Linked DNA regions of Dyadobacter pollutisoli. The main gene of each other region encodes a partner of the protein of the gene in region 2 in a complex. Links are inferred from orthologs where the notes say so. Each region holds a gene or a part of one and is shown on either strand. Other genes may lie near its edges.

What was found.
Region 1: the proteins of ON006_RS18940 (region 2) and dnaN are in contact, whole or in part, in a cryo-EM structure (PDB 8GIZ), measured with the Escherichia coli proteins. The link is inferred for Dyadobacter pollutisoli from one-to-one orthologs.

What each region holds. Positions count from the first base shown.
Region 1 is NZ_CP112998.1:5,987,058-5,993,342, reverse strand. Bases 3,516-6,285 are described here. They hold dnaN (DNA polymerase III subunit beta), read right to left. Parts: upstream 5,578-6,285; coding sequence 4,453-5,577; downstream 3,516-4,452. Other genes in these bases: gldG (gliding motility-associated ABC transporter substrate-binding protein GldG), read right to left, coding at 5,681-6,285; ON006_RS24605 (BlaI/MecI/CopY family transcriptional regulator), read right to left, coding at 3,887-4,261; ON006_RS24610 (M56 family metallopeptidase), read right to left, coding at 3,516-3,884. Outside these bases: ON006_RS24620 (pyridoxal phosphate-dependent aminotransferase), read left to right, coding at 1-773; ON006_RS24615 (ferredoxin--NADP reductase), read left to right, coding at 886-1,953; more of ON006_RS24610, read right to left, coding at 2,001-3,515. UniProt on the Escherichia coli protein: Confers DNA tethering and processivity to DNA polymerases and other proteins. Acts as a clamp, forming a ring around DNA (a reaction catalyzed by the clamp-loading complex) which diffuses in an ATP-independent manner freely and bidirectionally along dsDNA.
Region 2 is NZ_CP112998.1:4,623,638-4,635,894, reverse strand. What follows is about bases 4,883-7,809. They hold ON006_RS18940 (DNA polymerase III subunit gamma/tau), read right to left. Parts: upstream 7,265-7,809; coding sequence 5,501-7,264; downstream 4,883-5,500. Other genes in these bases: ON006_RS18935 (glycoside hydrolase family 16 protein), read right to left, coding at 7,300-7,809; coaE (dephospho-CoA kinase), read left to right, coding at 4,896-5,504. Also shown: ON006_RS18975 (ABC transporter ATP-binding protein), read right to left, coding at 1-1,494; transcription antitermination factor NusB, read left to right, coding at 1,741-2,907; ON006_RS18965 (YtxH domain-containing protein), read left to right, coding at 3,013-3,315; ON006_RS18960 (DUF1573 domain-containing protein), read left to right, coding at 3,324-3,752; preprotein translocase subunit YajC, read left to right, coding at 3,775-4,077; ON006_RS18950 (YbbR-like domain-containing protein), read left to right, coding at 4,185-4,877; more of ON006_RS18935, read right to left, coding at 7,810-8,151; ON006_RS18930 (DUF6934 family protein), read right to left, coding at 8,148-8,549; ON006_RS18925 (GSCFA domain-containing protein), read left to right, coding at 8,671-9,672; ON006_RS18920 (Mrp/NBP35 family ATP-binding protein), read left to right, coding at 9,733-10,839; ON006_RS18915 (NifU family protein), read left to right, coding at 10,907-11,164; ON006_RS18910 (D-alanine--D-alanine ligase family protein), read left to right, coding at 11,329-12,257. UniProt on the Escherichia coli protein: Part of the beta sliding clamp loading complex, which hydrolyzes ATP to load the beta clamp onto primed DNA to form the DNA replication pre-initiation complex.

The DNA.
Region 1 (6,285 bases), 1.4 Mb from region 2 along the record:
TAGATGGTGCCTTTGACAATGACTTCAAAGTAACGGCAACACAGCTGGAAGCAGCGATTACGCCGCGCACTAAAATTGTAATGTATGCGTCTCCAAACAATCCGACCGGAGCCGTATATTCTGAGCAGGAACTGAGAGAAATCGCAGCGGTACTTGAAAAACATGATGACATTTATGTTTTGGCCGACGAGATTTATGAATATATCAATTTCACGGAAGAAGGACATTTCAGCATTGGGTCTATCCCAGCATTGAAAGACCGCGTGATCACTGTGAATGGTGTAGCGAAAGGTTACGCGATGACAGGGTGGAGAATCGGTTTTATTGCTGCAACAAAATGGATCGCCGATGGTGTTGAAAAATTGCAGGGCCAGGTAACTTCCGGAACCAACTCTATCGCTCAAAAAGCAGCAACCGCAGCTTTCAATGGAACAATGGAGCCGTCCATAGAAATGGCAAAAGCTTACCAACGTCGCCGCGACCTGGTTGTAGGTTTGTTGAGAGAGATTCCAGGATTCAAAGTGAATATGCCGCAGGGAGCGTTTTATGCATTTCCTGATGTAAGCTACTACTTCGGAAAATCGGATGGAACTACTACCATCAATGGTTCTGACGACTTTGCGAACTGGTTGCTAAACAATTCGTTCGTATCCACAGTTGCCGGCTCCGGATTCGGGGCACCGGATTGTATCCGTATCTCAACTGCTGCCGCTGACGAGGCGTTGGTAGAAGCGGTACAACGCATTAAGGACGCAGTAGCAACTTTAAAATAACAAAAAGTGAAATCATAAAAGCCTCATGGGTGTTACCTGTGAGGCTTTTGTATTCAATACGCCCATCATTCGCACTAAAAGCTGATAGCCAGCAGCTAAAAGCTACTAACTAATGAGTAAATACTATTTTTTGAAAGTAAAGGAAATAGAAAAAGAGACCGAGGAGGCTTCTACCATACATTTCTGGCATCCGCTTAATGAAGTAGTGGCTTACCGGCCGGGCCAGTTCCTGACGTTGCTGTTGCCGGTCGACGACAAGAAAATCCGCCGATCGTATTCGATGTCCAGCTCACCCTATACGGATGTTTCTCTGGCTATTACCATTAAACGTGTTCCCGGCGGCTACGCTTCGAACTTGCTTTTGGATACCATCAAGGAAGGGGATGTACTGGAAACCATGGAGCCAGCCGGTGCATTTTTTCCAAAGCAGGCTGACGATCAAACCAGACAAGTTGTTTTTATCGGGGCAGGCAGTGGCATTACTCCATTGTTCTCCATATTGAAATCGATATTAATGGTTGAAGCGGAAAGTGAAGTTTTTCTTCTCTACGGAAGCCGCAATGAGGATAGCATTATTTTTAAAAACAAAATAGCGGCACTTGAAGCGAAGTACGGCCAGCGATTGAAGGTTGTTCATACATTAAGTCAGCCGTCGGAGGAATGGGAGGGGCAAAGAGGACGATTGAATAAGTCCCATATTCTGAAAATAATGGAAGGTCTCCCCTCATTGAATAAAAAGGAGGCTGAGTATTTTACCTGTGGACCGGAAGATATGATGGAGGAAGCGCATCGGGCTTTGTCGATTCTCGGAGTTCCCGACAGTAAAATCCGCAAGGAGAGTTTCATGACTGCCACGGCGGCACAGCCGGGGGAGGTGACTATGGAAGAGGATGATGATACATTGAAAACCAGGGAAATAACGCTGTTTTACGAGGGAACGGAGTATAAGCTTCCTATCAAACCGCATGAAACCGTTCTGGAAGCGGCATTGAATATGGACATTGATCTGCCATATTCTTGCCAGGCAGGAATGTGTACCGCCTGTTTGGGTAGGTGCGTTTCCGGGAAAGTGCAAATGGATGAGGAGGATGCACTTTCGCAGGCAGAGCTGGATGAAGGTTTCATTTTAACCTGCGTGACGCATCCGATGAGTGACGATGTGATTATTGAAGTGGAATAACTATCAAAAAGGAAAATGGGCGGTGAAATTAATCATCGCCCATTTTTTTATAGTTTTTTAGGTGGTGGAGGTGGCGGTAGAGGAGTTGTCGGTACTTTGGCCGGCTTAGCTGGACGGACGCGAACGGCTTCCGGGGCAGGTGGTGCATGGGGAGTCCGAACTGCGCGAATAGATCTGGTTGCGTAAGGGGTACGGGCGACCCTCACTCTCGGGGATCTCTCAATGCTTTTTTCAAAGCTGAGTGTCTCCACGCCGATCTTTCCGTTTATTTCTTCGATCTTTTCCTGAATGTCGCGAATTTCCGAATCCATTTTCCGAATTGGCTCTTCTGCTTTGAAAGCCTCTTTGCGGGAAGAAGCAATTTGAGCATTTAATTGTGAAATGATTTCTTCCTGCACTTTGATCTGCTGCTCGAAGTCAGCCAACTGCTTGTCCAGTTCTGATTCGTTGGTTTTTGATTGGCTGGATTTAGATTGTTCAAGTAACGTCGACCGTTTTTCCATCAGGTCTTGTCTCAATTCCCTTGCACCTTCTTTTTTCCATTCGATCTTTTCCATTTCCCGCTGGTAGCGTTCAACTTCAAACCGCTGCTTTTCCATTTCAAGGTTAATTTCCTCCATACGCTGATTCAACGGTTCCATTTCAGTTTGCAGGGCTTGCATTCTCTTATGGATCTCATTCATTTTCTTATTCAATGAATCATTGTCAAAATCAATATGCATTTCAGAAATACCTTCAAAATCCATGTTGATATTATTTTCCACATCTATTTCTGCAAGGTGCCCAATCTCTGGCACTTCCGAAACTTCATTTTCAACATTGACTTCCGCAAGCACGGCTTTGCGCTTCTGGCTGATATGCTTAGTGGATTTTTTCTCTTTCTCTTTTGCTTTTTCGGTTTTCTGGGCAACAGCATATACCGACAAACCAATCACGAGCGTCATCGCAAACAGCATAATAGGCAGGCTACCAAACGTTCTGGAAGGTTTTGGTGTAAGTCCTAATACTCTTTGAACTCTTTGAAGCAACAATGGTCGCTTCGATGCAAATGCCATCGCCATGCGAGGAGCAGTTTGCCATTCAGCTACTTTTACCAATGCATGCGCCAGGGACATTTTGTCTCCACAAACCGCCAAGGCGATATCGTCGCAGCAATGTTCGCGCTCGGCACGGATGCGGTCAGAAAGCCACCATATAGCGGGATGAAAGAAGAACAGCACTTCCACAAATGATTGGAACATATTAATGAGGTAGTCATTTCTGCGAATGTGGGCGAGCTCGTGGGCCAGTATTGCCTCTACCTGTGCAGTTGAAAATCCAGAGAGCAACCCAATGGGGATCAACACAACCGGACTGAATGCACCAATGACCATAGGGGTTAGTATTTTGGCCGTCTCACGAAACTCAATGGATTTCGAGATATTCATTTTGGCAATGATTACGCCAAATCTTGCCCGCCATTCTTTGTCCATTACCACACGCGCATTGAAACGTAATCTTTCAGTAAATATCCAGCCAGCCGCAAACCTGAGTAACAGAAATGCCGCACCGATGAGCCAGCAAACAACTAACTCGTATAAGTGAGCGGAAAGCCACATTTGAATCTTAAATGTGACCGGGAGCGGATAATTGGTTGGATTAAAAACCACCGGAACTTTTGTCGCTGTGTAGGACGTAAGCTGTTTTCCATAATGGGCAACGGGCGATGATTTTATCTGATAATAGAAGAACGTGGCGACAGACGCAATCACCTGCAGCGAAAGCAATGTAACACCGACTGCGTACCGAAGATTAGCAGTGTAGCGACGCAGAAAATAAAATGTCGCAACTGACAAAATCATGAGCAAGGTACCTTGCCATAGAGAATGGATCAGTGTCCATCCGAATGCAGACACAACGGAATCGGAAAGTAGGTTGGAGATGATTTGCATGGCTAACGATTATTTTCCAGGTTATTTAATAACTCACGAATTTCGTCTAATTCTTCTTTTGAGGTCGAGTGGTTCCCTAGTGCCTGCATGACCATCTGAGCGGCCGAGCCCTGGAAAACGGTATCGACCAATTTCCCCAAAAGATTTTGTTGCGTTTCTTCCTTACCAAGAAGGGCTACATAAATGTGCGAGCGTCCTTGTTCGGTTCGGTAGAGCAGGCCTTTGTCGTGCATGATCTGCATGAGCTTCAAAGTGGTGGTGTAACCCACATCTTTGGTGACGGAAAGGGCATCGTGAACTGAACGAACGGTACTTGGACCAGCCTGCCACAAGTAGTTCAGGATTTCAAGTTCAGAGTCGGTGGGTTTGATATACATGGCAGATTTTATTAGTACGATAATCTTCGTATCAAATGTCTACGAAAAAAATCGTACTTGCAAGATTCTACTACGATTTTTTTCGTAATTAACGTTAAAATTTGTTAAAATGTTATGTGCTAGTGCGTTATAAACGAAAAAATCCAGCTGGATACCAGCTGGATTTTTTCCGTTTATAAATAATTTGAAGCCTAAACGTACGTGTTTAGCATCACTGGCATCACCAGCATCAGGATATCTTCGTTCTCTTCCTGATCAACAGGAATGATCAATCCGGCGCGGTTTGGTGCAGAAAGTTCGAAAGTGATGGTCTTGCTTGACAGGTTACCCAGTACCTCGATGAGGAATTTCGCATTGAACCCAATTTCCATATCATCACCATTGTATTCGCACATCAGGCGCTCATTGGCTTCGTTGGAATAATCAAGATCTTCCGCGGAAATCACGAGATCATTCAACGACATTTTCAACCTTACCTGGTGGGTAGTGCGGTTGGAGTAAATAGAGATACGTCTCAGCGAACTCAGAATTTCCATTCTGTTAATCGTCAGCGTATTTTGGTTATTGGTCGGAATCGCATTCTCGTAATCCGGGAAGCGTTCGTCGATCAGGCGGCAGATCATGCGGATATTTCCAAAACTGAAAAATGCATTGGAAGACGTGAACTCTGCCTTAACCGGAACATCGTCCGAAGGAAGACATGATTTCAGGAGATTCAACGCTTTACGCTGAATGATCATCGATGTATCCATGTCAGATTTAATGTCCGTACGACGGTAGCGAACCAGACGGTGTCCGTCAGTTGCTACAAATGTTGCATTCTCGGTTCCCATTTGAACGAAAACCCCCGTCATGGCTGGGCGAAGATCGTCGGTACTGGTAGCGAAAAGCGTATTGGCGATGGCCGATCCTAACGAAGAGGATGAAAAATCAACTGACTGGCCACGATTCACAGCCGGTGTTTTAGGAAAATCGATCGGGTTTTCACCGGAAAGCTTATAACGTCCATTGTCCGAAATAATCTCGGTACCGAAAGTTTCGCTGTTAACCTGTAAAGTAATAGGTTGCTCAGGAAGTCCCCGAAGTGTATCGAGTAACAATTTGGCAGGAATTGCAATGGCGCCTTTTTCTGACGATTCCACTTCAATTTCCGTGATCATTACCGTTTGCAGGTCGGACGCAGTAACAGTCAAAGAATTTCCTTCGAGTGCTAACAGGAAATTCTCAAGAATTGGCACAATTGGGTTCGTTGAAACGACACCGTTTATAGCAGACAGCTGTTTGAGTAGAACTGATGACGAAACGACAAACTTCATAATTCTTGATGTAAGTGTTTAGATGAAAAATATAAATGACGGATTCCCAAAATCATTTTGTAGGGAACAAAAGTATAAAAAATTACCGACGAAGCAGCCTTCTCTAAGCGAATTTTCGGGTCCTAAAATAGAATCTTAATGCTCCGAAAATTCCGATCAATGCGATTGGGAGCAATAAATTGAGTGATTGCCAGAACTTTCTTTTTTCCTGAATCTGGATTTTGTCCAATGAACGGATTACGATCTGTTTGCTTCTTGCGTTGATCAAACCGTTCGCATCCGTCATGTAATCAAGCGCATGCATCACAAAGTCTTTGTTTCCGAATGTTTGTTTTGTAACCCTGTCATAACCTAATGGAAGTGGGGCATTCCTTTTATAATCATAATCGTTGACGACAATGTCGCCGTCGGCGCAAATGATCACTTTTCCACCGCTTCCGTTTGGTTTAAATTTGGCGGAACGTGGGTCACTTGGTAAAATCCTGTTTTGAAATAAAGAGGTAAACGAACCCTCCAATAATATTCCACTTAATTTGACACCGCCATTGTATTCTGCCCGTTGTGGTTCTTTGCGGGCTTCATTGTAACCCACCAAAGCCGGTGTATTCAAAACCTGCGTGTAAGGCGACGTCATTAGCAATGGCGTTTTGTAAACGGCCTGAGCGCCGCCTACGGTATCGATAGTGCTCAGAAACCGGGTATAAACGG
Region 2 (12,257 bases):
GGAAAGGCGCTGCTTTTGTCCTCCTGACAATGTAATCCCCCTTTCTCCCAGCATGGTTTCGTAGCCTTGTGGGAAATCAATGATGTTATTATAAAGATCTGCGTCTTTTACTGCTTGTTCGATTCTTTCGAAAGGCATATCGACGGTTCCGAAACGGACATTGTTTTGGATCGAATCTGAAAAAAGGAAGACATCCTGAGGCACATAACCAATCTGGCGACGGTATGCATGCACATCGTAATCCTTCATCGGAATGTTGTCAATGAGAATCTGACCTTCTGTTGGATCATATAAACGGCATAGCAGATGCGCCAGCGTGCTTTTGCCGGAACCGGTCGTTCCCAATATCGCAACCGATTCTCCCGGATTTACTTTCAGATCAAAATGTTGCAGCGCCTGAATTCCTGAATCAGGGTAGATAAAGCCGACATTCTGAAATGTGATAGCCCCTTCCAGCGGTTTGACAAGGTTTTTCTCCGAAACCAATGTTGTCTTTTCATTCAAAAATTCATTGATCCTTGTTTGCGACGAAGCAGCGCGCTGGATCTGGCTGGTAGTCCAGCCCAATGCCATCACTGGCCACGTAAGAATATTGACATATAGAATGAACTCAGTGATATTGCCCGGCGTCAGTCTGCCATTAATGATTTCCTGGCCACCTACATAAATGATCAGAATATTGCTCAAACCAATGAGCAGTAGTATAACAGGGTAAAAGAATGCGTCAACTTTGGTGAGGCCGAGGGATTTGGTCTTAAAAGTTTCTGCCTCTTTCTGGAAATTGGAAAAAGAATGATCTTCCTGAACAAAAGATTTGATCACCCTGATCCCTGAAAAAGCTTCCTGTACATACGTCGAAAGTCCTGAAAGTTGCTTTTGAATCTCCTGAGAACGTTTCATGATCATACTATTGACGACATAAACGCTGATCGAAAGCACAGGCAACGGGAGTAGCACATAAAAAGTCAGTTTGGTGCTGACAGATGCCATGTAGGAAATTACCAGAATGAAAAGCACGATCAGGTTAATGCCGTACATGAGCGCAGGCCCCAGGTATATCCTCACATTGCTGACGTCTTCGGATATCCGGGCCATTAAATCACCGGTGTTGTGGCGTCTGAAAAAACTCGCAGGTAGCGTCTGGTAATGTTGGTATATGTCGTTTTTGAGTTCAAATTCAATGTGCCGGGACATGACAATGATGGTCTGCCGGACGAGGAACAGAAAAATTCCCTTCAATAATGCCATCAGCAGAATGAGCAAACCATACAGCAGGATGCTGAAAGCAAAAATGTCATACATCCCGCTTTGAAGCGAAGCCCCATTGAAAAGATAGTAAATATCGAGGGTTTCGATCACCAGATCAAGGGCGTAACGCACCAGCTGGGCAGGGATTATTCCAAAAAGGTTAGAAATAATGGTAAAAATGGTTCCCAGGATGAGATACCATTTGTATTTCCATAAGTACTGGTTGAGGTACTTTAATGCTTTCACTCGATAAAACTTTTAGACCGGAGATTTCAAACAGATGCGGGACTATCCTAAACCAACATCCTATTCATTTAAAACGTTGCAAAATTAAAAGGCGGTGTTTCATTTTTTCGATTCTAAACAAAATAGTCTAATTTTGCGGTCAATTTTAAAACACAAATGCGGGGTATGCTAAATGAATAACCTTGCTATACATGCAAAAACGTTCTTTGATTTACTGTACCTTTTATCCAATTAGTATTCCGGCTTATGCTGAATAGAAGATTATTAAGAACCAAGGCGGTCCAGGCGCTTTATGCAAGACAGTTGACAGCAGATGCCAATCGTTTGCTCGCACTAGATCACATTGATGAGGCTTTTGCGCCGGATCTGAACTCCATGGAACCTCAAAACCGGCAGAAGTTAGCAGGGATGAAACGTCTGGCTGGAATGACGCTCGACGAATTGATTAAAAACGGAAAACCCAATGAGGATGAGGAACTTCCGGAGCAGGTTTTGAAAGTTGCACGCAGTGCATTTCAGGCATACAGCCGCCAGACAGCTACGGATGGAGAGAAAATGGTAAGGAGGGTATTGAATGAGACTGAATCGATCCATGTTGATTTTGTACGTGTTCTTTCAATGATCATTGAACTGGCGCATCAGGCCAAAATTGACCGCGAAAGAAGATATGACGATCCTGAATCGCCTTTTCCAAAAGACTCTGGCTTGGACACCAACAGAGTTGTGAGGGTGCTGATCGAAGATAAAAACCTGGAAGAGGAAATTATCAGGAACGGTATCAACTGGTCCAATGAAATGAACCTTGTCAGGAAAACTTATCGTGAAGCATTGAGGAAAGATGCGCAGTACGAAGCTTATTGCAAGGAAACCTCACATACCCCTGAGGAAGATCAGGCTATCGTTCAATATATTTTAAGACAGGTTATCTTAAAGCACGAAGTTCCGCTTGATTATTTTGAACAGCGTGACCTATATTGGAGTGATCATAGTGAACTGATCCGTAGTCTAGCCATCAAAACGTTGAAATCAGCAGACAATAGCGCTACTTTTCAGTTGGCGCCTTTGACCAAAGATTGGGAAGAAGACCGGTTCTTTGTAGAAGAACTATGCCGGATCGTGGTAGCTGAAAGTGATAAATACGATCTATATCTGGATGATCAGCTTAAAAACTGGGAGCTGGAAAGGGTTGCGCTCGTGGATCTGATTATATTGAAAACTGCGTTGGCGGAACTGATCCATTTCCCGGGCATTCCCGTTAAAGTAACAATTAACGAGTTTATTGAAATAGCAAAAAGGTACAGTACCCCAAAAAGTGGTAAGTTTGTAAATGGCGTCCTGGACGTGCTTTCTGTGAAGCTTTCGAAAGAAGGGGTGATCAGAAAGAGCGGCCGCGGATTGATAGATAATAAATAACGGCTTTCGAAAGTTATACAGGTTTTACCGCATGGAATAATTTTTGAGGGCTTACCAATATCAAAAAGGCTGATAGCCGCAGCAACAGCTAAAACTTAAAAACTCATGAGTAAAACCAGTAATAGTTTAATCGCATTCCTGACAGGTTGTGTCACCGGCGCTGCATTGGGGATTCTTTATGCACCCGACAAAGGGGAAGTTCTTCGCACCCAGCTGACTTACAGATTGTCGAAATACAGGGAGAAATTGGAAGGCGTGATCCAGGATATGGTTGATAAAAAAGACCAGCCGGATAGTCTCGCCAGAACCGAAGGCGAGCGGGTTGTGAATGACGCCCGCGAAAAAGCTGAAAAGCTGCTCGAAGATGTGGACCGTTTGATGGCTCAAATCAAAGGTCAGGCCAATTAATTACCGATATGAAAAAAATATCCATTTGTGTTTTGTTAGGAATCGCATTGGTTTTTTCCGGTTGTTCCAAAAAAGAAGATAAAAGCGAAGCGGAACAGGCAGATTCAAAAATGCCTGTTTTTGCTTTGATCGATAGCTCATCGTTCGATTTTGGAACCATTCAGGAAGGAGCTATTGTGGAGCACAGTTTCAAATTTCGCAATGATGGAGAATATCCGCTGATCCTGAACAATATCACTTCTTCCTGCGGCTGTACAACGCCGGAATGGCCCAAGGAGCCAATTGGTCCCAAAGAGACATCAAGTATCAAAGTCCGTTTTGACAGCAAACACAAGTCGGGTCCCCAGGTAAAAACCATTACGGTGTATGCCAATACGGAACCTGCTTATTCGGAGCTAAGGCTCAAAGGAGTTGTCAATTCCGCACCAACAAAATAAACTTTCTAATCTATCTCTTACAATGAATTTTTCTTTATTAGCACAAGCAGCAGCAGGCGGCTCACAAGGTATGATTTATCAGGTCGTGATGTGGGTCGGGATAATCGGGGTGTTTTATTTTTTCATGATACGCCCGCAGCAGAAAAAGCAAAAAGATCAGAAAGAATTGCTTGGTAACCTCAAAAAAGGCGATCAGGTGGTAACGATTGGAGGAATCCACGCCCGGATTTATACAGTAGAAGAGACAACAGTTACGTTGGAACTGGATAAAGGAGTAAAGTTAACAGTTGACAAATCAGCCATCTCGCGTACTATTGCAGGATAAATTCTCGTAATGAATATTTGTTCGTTGCTTTGAGATCGCTGTTTAGTAATGAATAAATAATTTATGAACAGCATACATTTTCGGATGTATGCCCATTTTAATTTGCTGTGAGTAACGTACCGTCAGGCCAGAACAGGATCAAAACTTTTTTCGTATGCATCCTGGCAGCCTCTTTTTTTTGGTTGATGAATGTGTTGAATAAGGATAATTATTCAATCAAGCTTAATTACCCGCTGGAAATTGAGTACGATAATTCCGCATTCGTTCCCATGCAGCCTTTGCCCAAGAGAATTTCAGTAAATGTATCGGGTGATGGTTGGACTTTACTTCAAAAGTCATGGCTGAATTTCAATGCTAATCCGGTAGTATACAAGGTGTTGAATCCCAATGAAGCTAGCTTTATCAATTCAACGGCCCTGACGGACCAAATTACAGAACTTTTCCCTAACCTGCATGTCAACTATGTCATTGCAGATACGTTTGAGTTAAATTTCGAGCGCAAGATCAGGAAGATCATCCCTATCAGGGTGGATAGCGCCGGTATCAATATTCGGGACGGGTACGTGATATCAAGCATCATCAATGTGTCTCCGTCGCTGATCTCGGTGGACGGGCCGGTTTCACTGATCCGCACCTATCCCGATACCATTCGCATTTCAATTCCTGTTCCAAAAATCCAGAATAATTTCGACGAAAGCCTACCGATTCCATTGCCCGTATCTCCATTGGTGGAGGTGAGTCATCGGGACGTATATGTCAGTTTTGAAGTTGCGCAGTATTTAAATGCTGCTCCTCAATAACCATCTTTCCCCGAAACCATGTCACTTCCACTTCAGATAGGAGTTACCGGCGGTATTGGTTCCGGCAAGAGCATAGTCTGCCAGGTATTTTCCTGCCTTGAAATTCCTGTTTATCACGCCGATTCCCGTGCCAAATGGCTTACCAATCATGAACCTGAGATCAGAGAAAAGGTAACGGATTTACTCGGGCCGGAATCGTATGATTCGTCAGGAATGTATAATACTTCGTTTGTTGCCTCCGTGGTTTTCAAAGACGAAAAGCTCTTAAAAAAGCTGAATGCCATTATCCATCCAGTGGTCATGAGAGATACCCAGCATTGGGTTTCGGAACATGCAGACTCTCCATATGTGTTGAAAGAAGCGGCCATTATGAACGCGGCCGGGCAGGGGAATTCACTGGATTACGTCGTGGTGGTTCACGCGCCGGAAGATCTGAGGATCAAGCGTATTCTGCAAAGAGACAATCGTAGTGAGTTGGAAATCAGATCGATTATCAAAAGGCAAGCGTCGGACGAGTCGAGAAAGCAGATCGCAGATTTTATCATTACCAATGACGAAACCGCTGCTTTGATCCCGCAGGTTTTGCATCTTAACCATCAATTTCTGGAAGCGGCGAAAAACCGTTAGAAATCTACGTCAAGGCCCAGTGCCTGCTTCAATTCCAGCAGATAGGGGTTCTTTTCAGCCATATAATTGAATTTTTCGGCAGGAGTATAGGGTAGCCGGTTTACCTCCTGGGGCGCTACACGGGGGTTAATGTCCAGCCTGGGAGCATCGATCCGGCTTTTCAGAAAACCCAGCAGATCATAACGCATGTTCTGGACTGCTTCCAGCTGGTGCGTGTTGTCAAGCGCTATTTCAATGGTGGTACCTTCCAGTTTGAACTCTCTCCTTAGTGTAATTTCCTCGGTGGTCGAGTTTCCGGCTTGCTGTCTCTTTTCTGCAAATTCATACCAAAGCCTTTGAAGTGTTTCAAAGGTCAATGCCTCCTTTTTGACATTACTGCCGGCTGCTACGGCAGCATAGTCAGTTTGAGCCGCAACGGTTTCCTTAACCGGTTGGCTGGTAATGGGAGTGGTGGCAGTGAGCGGAATCGTGCTTTTCAGTCGTGACGGTACAGCTGGAGTTGCTACTGGCTGTGGCGGCGGTGCGTAAGAGCTTCCATTGGTTGGAGCGCCGTTCGTTGGCGGTATTGCCGGAACAGAAGGCTGCGAATTTAATGGCTGTTGCTGTGGCTCAACTTTTTTTTTTGCCGTTTCATCAACGGCTGCAAGTGAATTAAGTTGAAGAACGTGCGGTAAATTGGCGAGCTTCATGAGGCAAAGCTCCACATGCAGTCGCTGGTTTTTGGCTGATTTGTAATTGATATCACATTGGCTCGCGATACTAAGCGCAGAGAGCAGGAAACTCATATCGGCCATCGCAGACTGTTCCTGGTATTTACGCTCGGCAGACTCCGAAACCTGCAAAAGCGTCACAGTAACAGGGTCTTTACCCACCAGCAAATTCCTGAAATGTTCCAACAGCCCTACCACAAACAAATGTCCGTCAAAACCTTTTCGCAAGATCTCGTCAAACAAAACCAAAGACCGCGCTATACTGCCGGCAGTCAATGCATCGGTGATTTTGAAGTAATAATCATAGTCCAGGATATGCAGGTTTTCGAGTACTGCTGCATAGGTAAGGTGATTATTAGTTGAAAAAGTAACATTCAAATCGAACATTGAAAGCGCGTCACGAAGTCCTCCGTCCGCTTTTTGCCCGATCAGTTCCAGTGCTTCTTTTTCAGTTTCAATGCCTTCTTTTTTTGCGATATCAGCCAGATGATATGCGATATCTTTTGGCTGTATCCTGTTAAAGTCAAAGATCTGGCAGCGCGAAAGGATAGTAGGCAGGATCTTATGTTTTTCCGTAGTTGCCAAAATGAAAATGGCATAGCCCGGCGGTTCTTCCAATGTTTTCAGGAATGCATTGAATGCGGCCTGAGAAAGCATATGAACCTCATCAATGATGTAGATTTTGTATTTTCCAGTCTGGGGTGGATAGCGAACCTGATCGATCAGGTTACGGATATCTTCCACCGAGTTATTGGAAGCAGCATCCAGTTCGTGGATATTGAAAGACGCATTGTTTTGAAAGCTGACACAGGATTCACATTCGCCGCAAGCTTCTACATCATCGCCGAGGTTCTGGCAGTTAATTGTTTTGGCTAAAATCCGCGCACATGTAGTTTTTCCTACACCCCTCGGACCGCAAAAAAGAAAGGCTTGCGCGAGGTGATTGGTGCGAATTGCGTTTTTTAATGTGGTAGTGATGTGTGATTGGCCAACCACCGAATCAAAGGTGACGGGACGATACTTCCTGGCCGAAACAACGAAATGATCCATGGTGCAAGATACTTCCATGCACTGGAATTTCAAAGTTACTTTTTCTCGACAAGCGGGTAAACACGGACGTAATCGACCTCCATTTTTTGAGGGAAAATGCTGTCATCCACGCCTTTTTGCCCTCCCCAGTCACCTCCGACAGCTATATTTAAAATAAAATGAAAAGGTTTGTCGAACGGCCATTGCTGCCATTGATAACCGGCTTCTTTCTTGAATGTAAAATAGGATTTACCATCCACCAGAATGGAAATGGCATCGGGTGTCCACTCGCAGGAGTAGGTGTGAAATTCCTCTGAGACCTGGTCGACCATAACATTATTTCCCTTGTTGGTTCCAATGGTATGGTTAAAAGCTTTGGTATGGACATTGCCATGGACTTTACCGTGATCGAAGCCAACATGCTCCATAATGTCGATTTCACCATTATCAGGCCAGCCTTTATTACCGTATCCATTTTCGCTGGCTAGCATCCATATAGCTGGCCAGGTGCCTCGTCCTTTCGGCAGTTTGGCCCTGATCTCAAACTTTCCATACAAAAAATCCCCTTTCCCTTTTGATACCAAACGGGCAGAACTGTGATCCAGTTTTCCGGATTTTTCTTTAATGGCAGTGATAACGAGGTTTCCGCCCTCTACTTTGGCATTAGCGATTTTGTCCGTGTAATCTTCCAGTTCGTGATTGCCCCAGCCATGATCACCGAGGTCGTAGCCCCATTTGGTAGGGTCAGGCTTTCCGGGAGTATCGAATTCGTCTTGCCAGGACGGGTTAGTGCCGAATTCGTAGGTTTTCTTGCTGGACGGAGTTGGTGGGCTGGATGGTTGAGAACAGCACACAAAAAAATTAGACAAAACTAGGACTGCTGATAGTATCAATTCTTGCCTGTTCATTTATTTGAATGACGATTAAATAGGTTTGATAAATCTGTTTTTCTTAACAATTCATTCATCTCGTCCAATTCCTTTTGCACAATTTCATCTCTGACTAGCTGCCGAGGAGGTTCGTTGTGCAGACGAACTACACTGCAACGTGGATTTTTTTCTAAAAAGTCACTCACAATGCAGGAGACTGTTGTATTAATTTTGGCTAGATCGTTCGCATCTTTTTTCGATGGAGAGCCAAGCTCGTCATTGTCTAGCAGGTCAAATAACGCCAGATTATAAATCTCGTTTTCGTCTGTCTGACTTAATACAACAACCTTCTTTACTTCTTTGTCCGCACTAACACTGACAAATTCATATCGCAATTCTTGACGCGACAGCGCGAATGGGTAGGAACTTTCGTTCATTTTGGAGGATAAGTGTGTGTAATTTGAATCAAACATAGTGTTTTTCCGGGACAGAAGAAATTGGCAGAGTGCTGGGTAGAACAAATACTGCTAATTTTGCAGAAGACATATTTGCAGATGAATGAAGGAGATTAAGCTAAGTACCGAAGTCAGTATCACGCCGTCGGAATGGAAGATCAGCCACCACTCCAAAATAATGACCATCGGTTCGTGCTTTGCGGAGGTATTGGGTACCCAACTTGGCGGCTATAAATTTGAAGTACTTAATAATCCGCTGGGTACTGTTTTTAATCCATTGGCCATCAGCAAAATATTAGATGCTGCCCTCGAAGAAAAAGCTCCTAATCCGGCATTGTATTTGCAGAATCAGGACCAGATATGGCTGCATCATGACTTTCACTCATCGCAATGGAGTCAGGATAAAAATGAGCTGGAAGCAAGCCTGACAGACAAGCTAGCTAACATTAAGCAGTTTTTAAAACAAGCCGATGTGCTGGTCATTACTTTTGGTACTGCCTACGCCTACCGCCATCGCCAGACCAACCAGATCATCGGCAATTGTCATAAACTTCCGGGAGAGAAATTTGTAAAGGAATTGCTTCATCCCGACCAGATCAGCATTGCCTGGGAGCAATTGATCCAGAAATTGCAGACTTTCAAAAGGGATCTTCGGATCGTTATGACGGTGAGTCCCGTGCGCCATACGCGAGATACATTACCATTGAACCAGGTAAGTAAGTCAACATTGCGGCTGGTATGTCATAAGCTTAGCGAAAAGTACAAGCAGGTCGAATACTTCCCTTCCTATGAGATCATGATCGACGAGCTGCGCGATTACCGGTTTTATGAGGAAGATATGATACATCCGAATAAGATTGCGGAACAATATATTTTCAATGGTTTTGAAGCAGCTTTTATTGATACCGAAATGCAGGCATTCATGAAAGAATGGGACGCTGTGAAGCAAACGATCCATCACCGGCCATTGCACGGATTTACGAAAAGCCAGCTGAAACTACTGAAATCATTATGGAGCAAGCTGAATGCACTTTCGCGAAATATGGACGTGTCCGCCGAATTGGAAGAAATTGAAAAGAGAATCAGAGAATTTCCGGTTTCCTAACAAACTCATTGAGGACATTTGTTGTTGAACAGTATTAAGACAAAGTACGTAACCAGTATAATGGGAGAATTTACAATCAATAAAGAAAAAGTTTTACAGGCATTAAGTACCGTGGAGGAGCCTGACCTGAAAAAGGATCTGGTGACGCTGGGGATGATCCAGGATATTGAGATTGGGGTTAATCAGGTGCGTTTTACAGTGGTGTTGACCACACCGGCCTGCCCGCTGAAAGAATTGATCAGAAGGAATTGTGAAGCAGCTATTCATGAGCATCTGAGTCCCGATGTGGAAGTGATTATCAAGCTTACTGCCAATGTTACTTCCACGCGGGATAGCGGCCCTATGATCCCGGGAGTTAAGAATGTAATTGCGATTTCGTCAGGAAAAGGAGGGGTAGGGAAGTCGACGGTAACTGCAAACCTGGCAATGGCATTGCACCGCTCAGGCGCGAAAGTGGGAATTATTGATGCAGATATTTCAGGGCCGTCGATACCGGTCATGTTCGGAGCTGAAAACATGCAGCCGACCATTACACCGAAAAATGGCAAAAACTATATAAATCCGATCCATCAGTACGGGATCAAAATGATATCCATAGGCTTTCTCACGCCGCCCGACAGCGCGGTGGTATGGAGAGGGCCGATGGCAAGCCAGGCATTGAAACAGTTCTTTGGCGATACCGATTGGGGCGATCTGGATTACCTTTTGATAGACCTGCCTCCGGGAACCAGCGACATTCACCTTACTTTGGTGCAAACCGTGCCGGTAACAGGGGCTGTAATTGTGACTACACCCCAAAAAGTGGCCCTGGCCGATGCAATTAAAGGATTGTCTATGTTCCGTCAGCCGCAGATCAACGTCCCTATTTTGGGCATCATTGAGAATATGGCCTGGTTTACGCCTGAGGAATTGCCGGATCATCAATACCATATCTTTGGAAAAGGTGGAGGGCAATTGCTAGCCGATAAGTTTAATGTGCCGTTGATCGGTCAGATACCTCTGGTGCAGGGGATCAGGGAGGCGGGAGATGAAGGTCGTCCGGCTGTTATGGACACGAACCCGATTGTGAACGATGCATTCCGGGATGCTGCCGAATCGCTTGCCCAGCAGGTGGCGATCCGCAACGCAACCAGAGAAAAAACCCTTCCGGTAGAAATACAGGTTTAGGCAGAGTCTATTAATGATTTGATTTTTAGAATATAATCTTGCATATTAGCAAATAGATTTTTTAACAATGGATTCAAAAGAAAAAACAATAGAGCTAATCGAGCAGGCACTCGAATCGGTACGTCCTTATTTGCTTGCAGACGGCGGTGACGTGAAATTAGTTGAATTAACGGACGATATGGTTGTCAAACTGGAATTGCAGGGATCATGCCAAAGCTGCCCGATGAGCGCAATGACATTCCGGGCAGGCCTGGAAGAATCAATCCGTAAAGCGGTACCGAATGTTAGTAAAGTGGTTTCCGTGAATGTTCCGGAGCTGGCCTGATACGGTCTGAAACTTATATTTATTTAGATAAAAAGCAGTCTTCGGTTATGAAGGCTGCTTTTTGTGTTTAAAATTCCGCCGCAACTCTGACAGAAATTGATTCATCTCAATTAGTACCTTATATTGCAGCTATGATCTAAATGCATTAATCAGGATATCTAAATATGCGTATCGGAATTTTTTTTGGTGGTCCCTCCCGTGAAAGGGAAATTTCATTTGCGGGTGGCAAGACTGCTTTTGAGTATCTGGATAAGTCCCTTTTCGAGCCCGTGCCGGTCTTTGTGGACAGCTTCGGTCGTTTTATACTTTTGGAAAAAGAGTTAATGTATTCCGCTGAGATCAGAGAGTTTTATCCATTGAAAAGCGCTCAGCTCAACGGTTTCAAGACATATATCGAATCTTTTCCCGAGTTGGCAGATCAACCGCTGCCAGCTGAAATAGGGAAGTTGCTGGCTCCGTCAGAATTTAAGCAACATTTCGAATTTGCGTTCCTCGCCATGCATGGTCCTGACTGTGAAGATGGCGCTATACAGGGATTGCTGGAATGGTACAGAATTCCATACAGTGGCCCAGGGCTAATGGGTTCCGCAGTTGGTATTGACAAAATATTGCAAAATGAAATGATCGCACTGGTGAATGGTCAGCAGAAGAAAAGCTGGACGTTACGTTTTAGTCAGTGGGTTCCCCGCGAATATCCTATTCTTTTTCAGGTACTTAAAAAACATCTCGGCCTGCCACTGGTTATTAAAGCCCCGCACCAGGGTTCGTCAATCGGGGTAGCCATTGTGAAGGAGGATTCTCTTGAAGAATTCATTGCCGCTGTAAACCAATGCTTTTTCCAGATCGAACTCGATGCCAATATCTGGAATTCATTGGATAGGCCAGAAAAACAGGCATGGGGCCAAAAAATAGCTAATCTGGACGAGGGGATAGGTTTTCCTGTTGTTTTCTCCGGTGAAACAGTTTACCATCCTGCTAATCTGATCGCTAAACTGGACGAATATTTCGCCAGCGGCCAGGAGCACGCGTTTATCAGTAGTTCCAATGGAGAGGATCAGGTTTTAATTGAAGAATTTATCGACGGACAGGAATT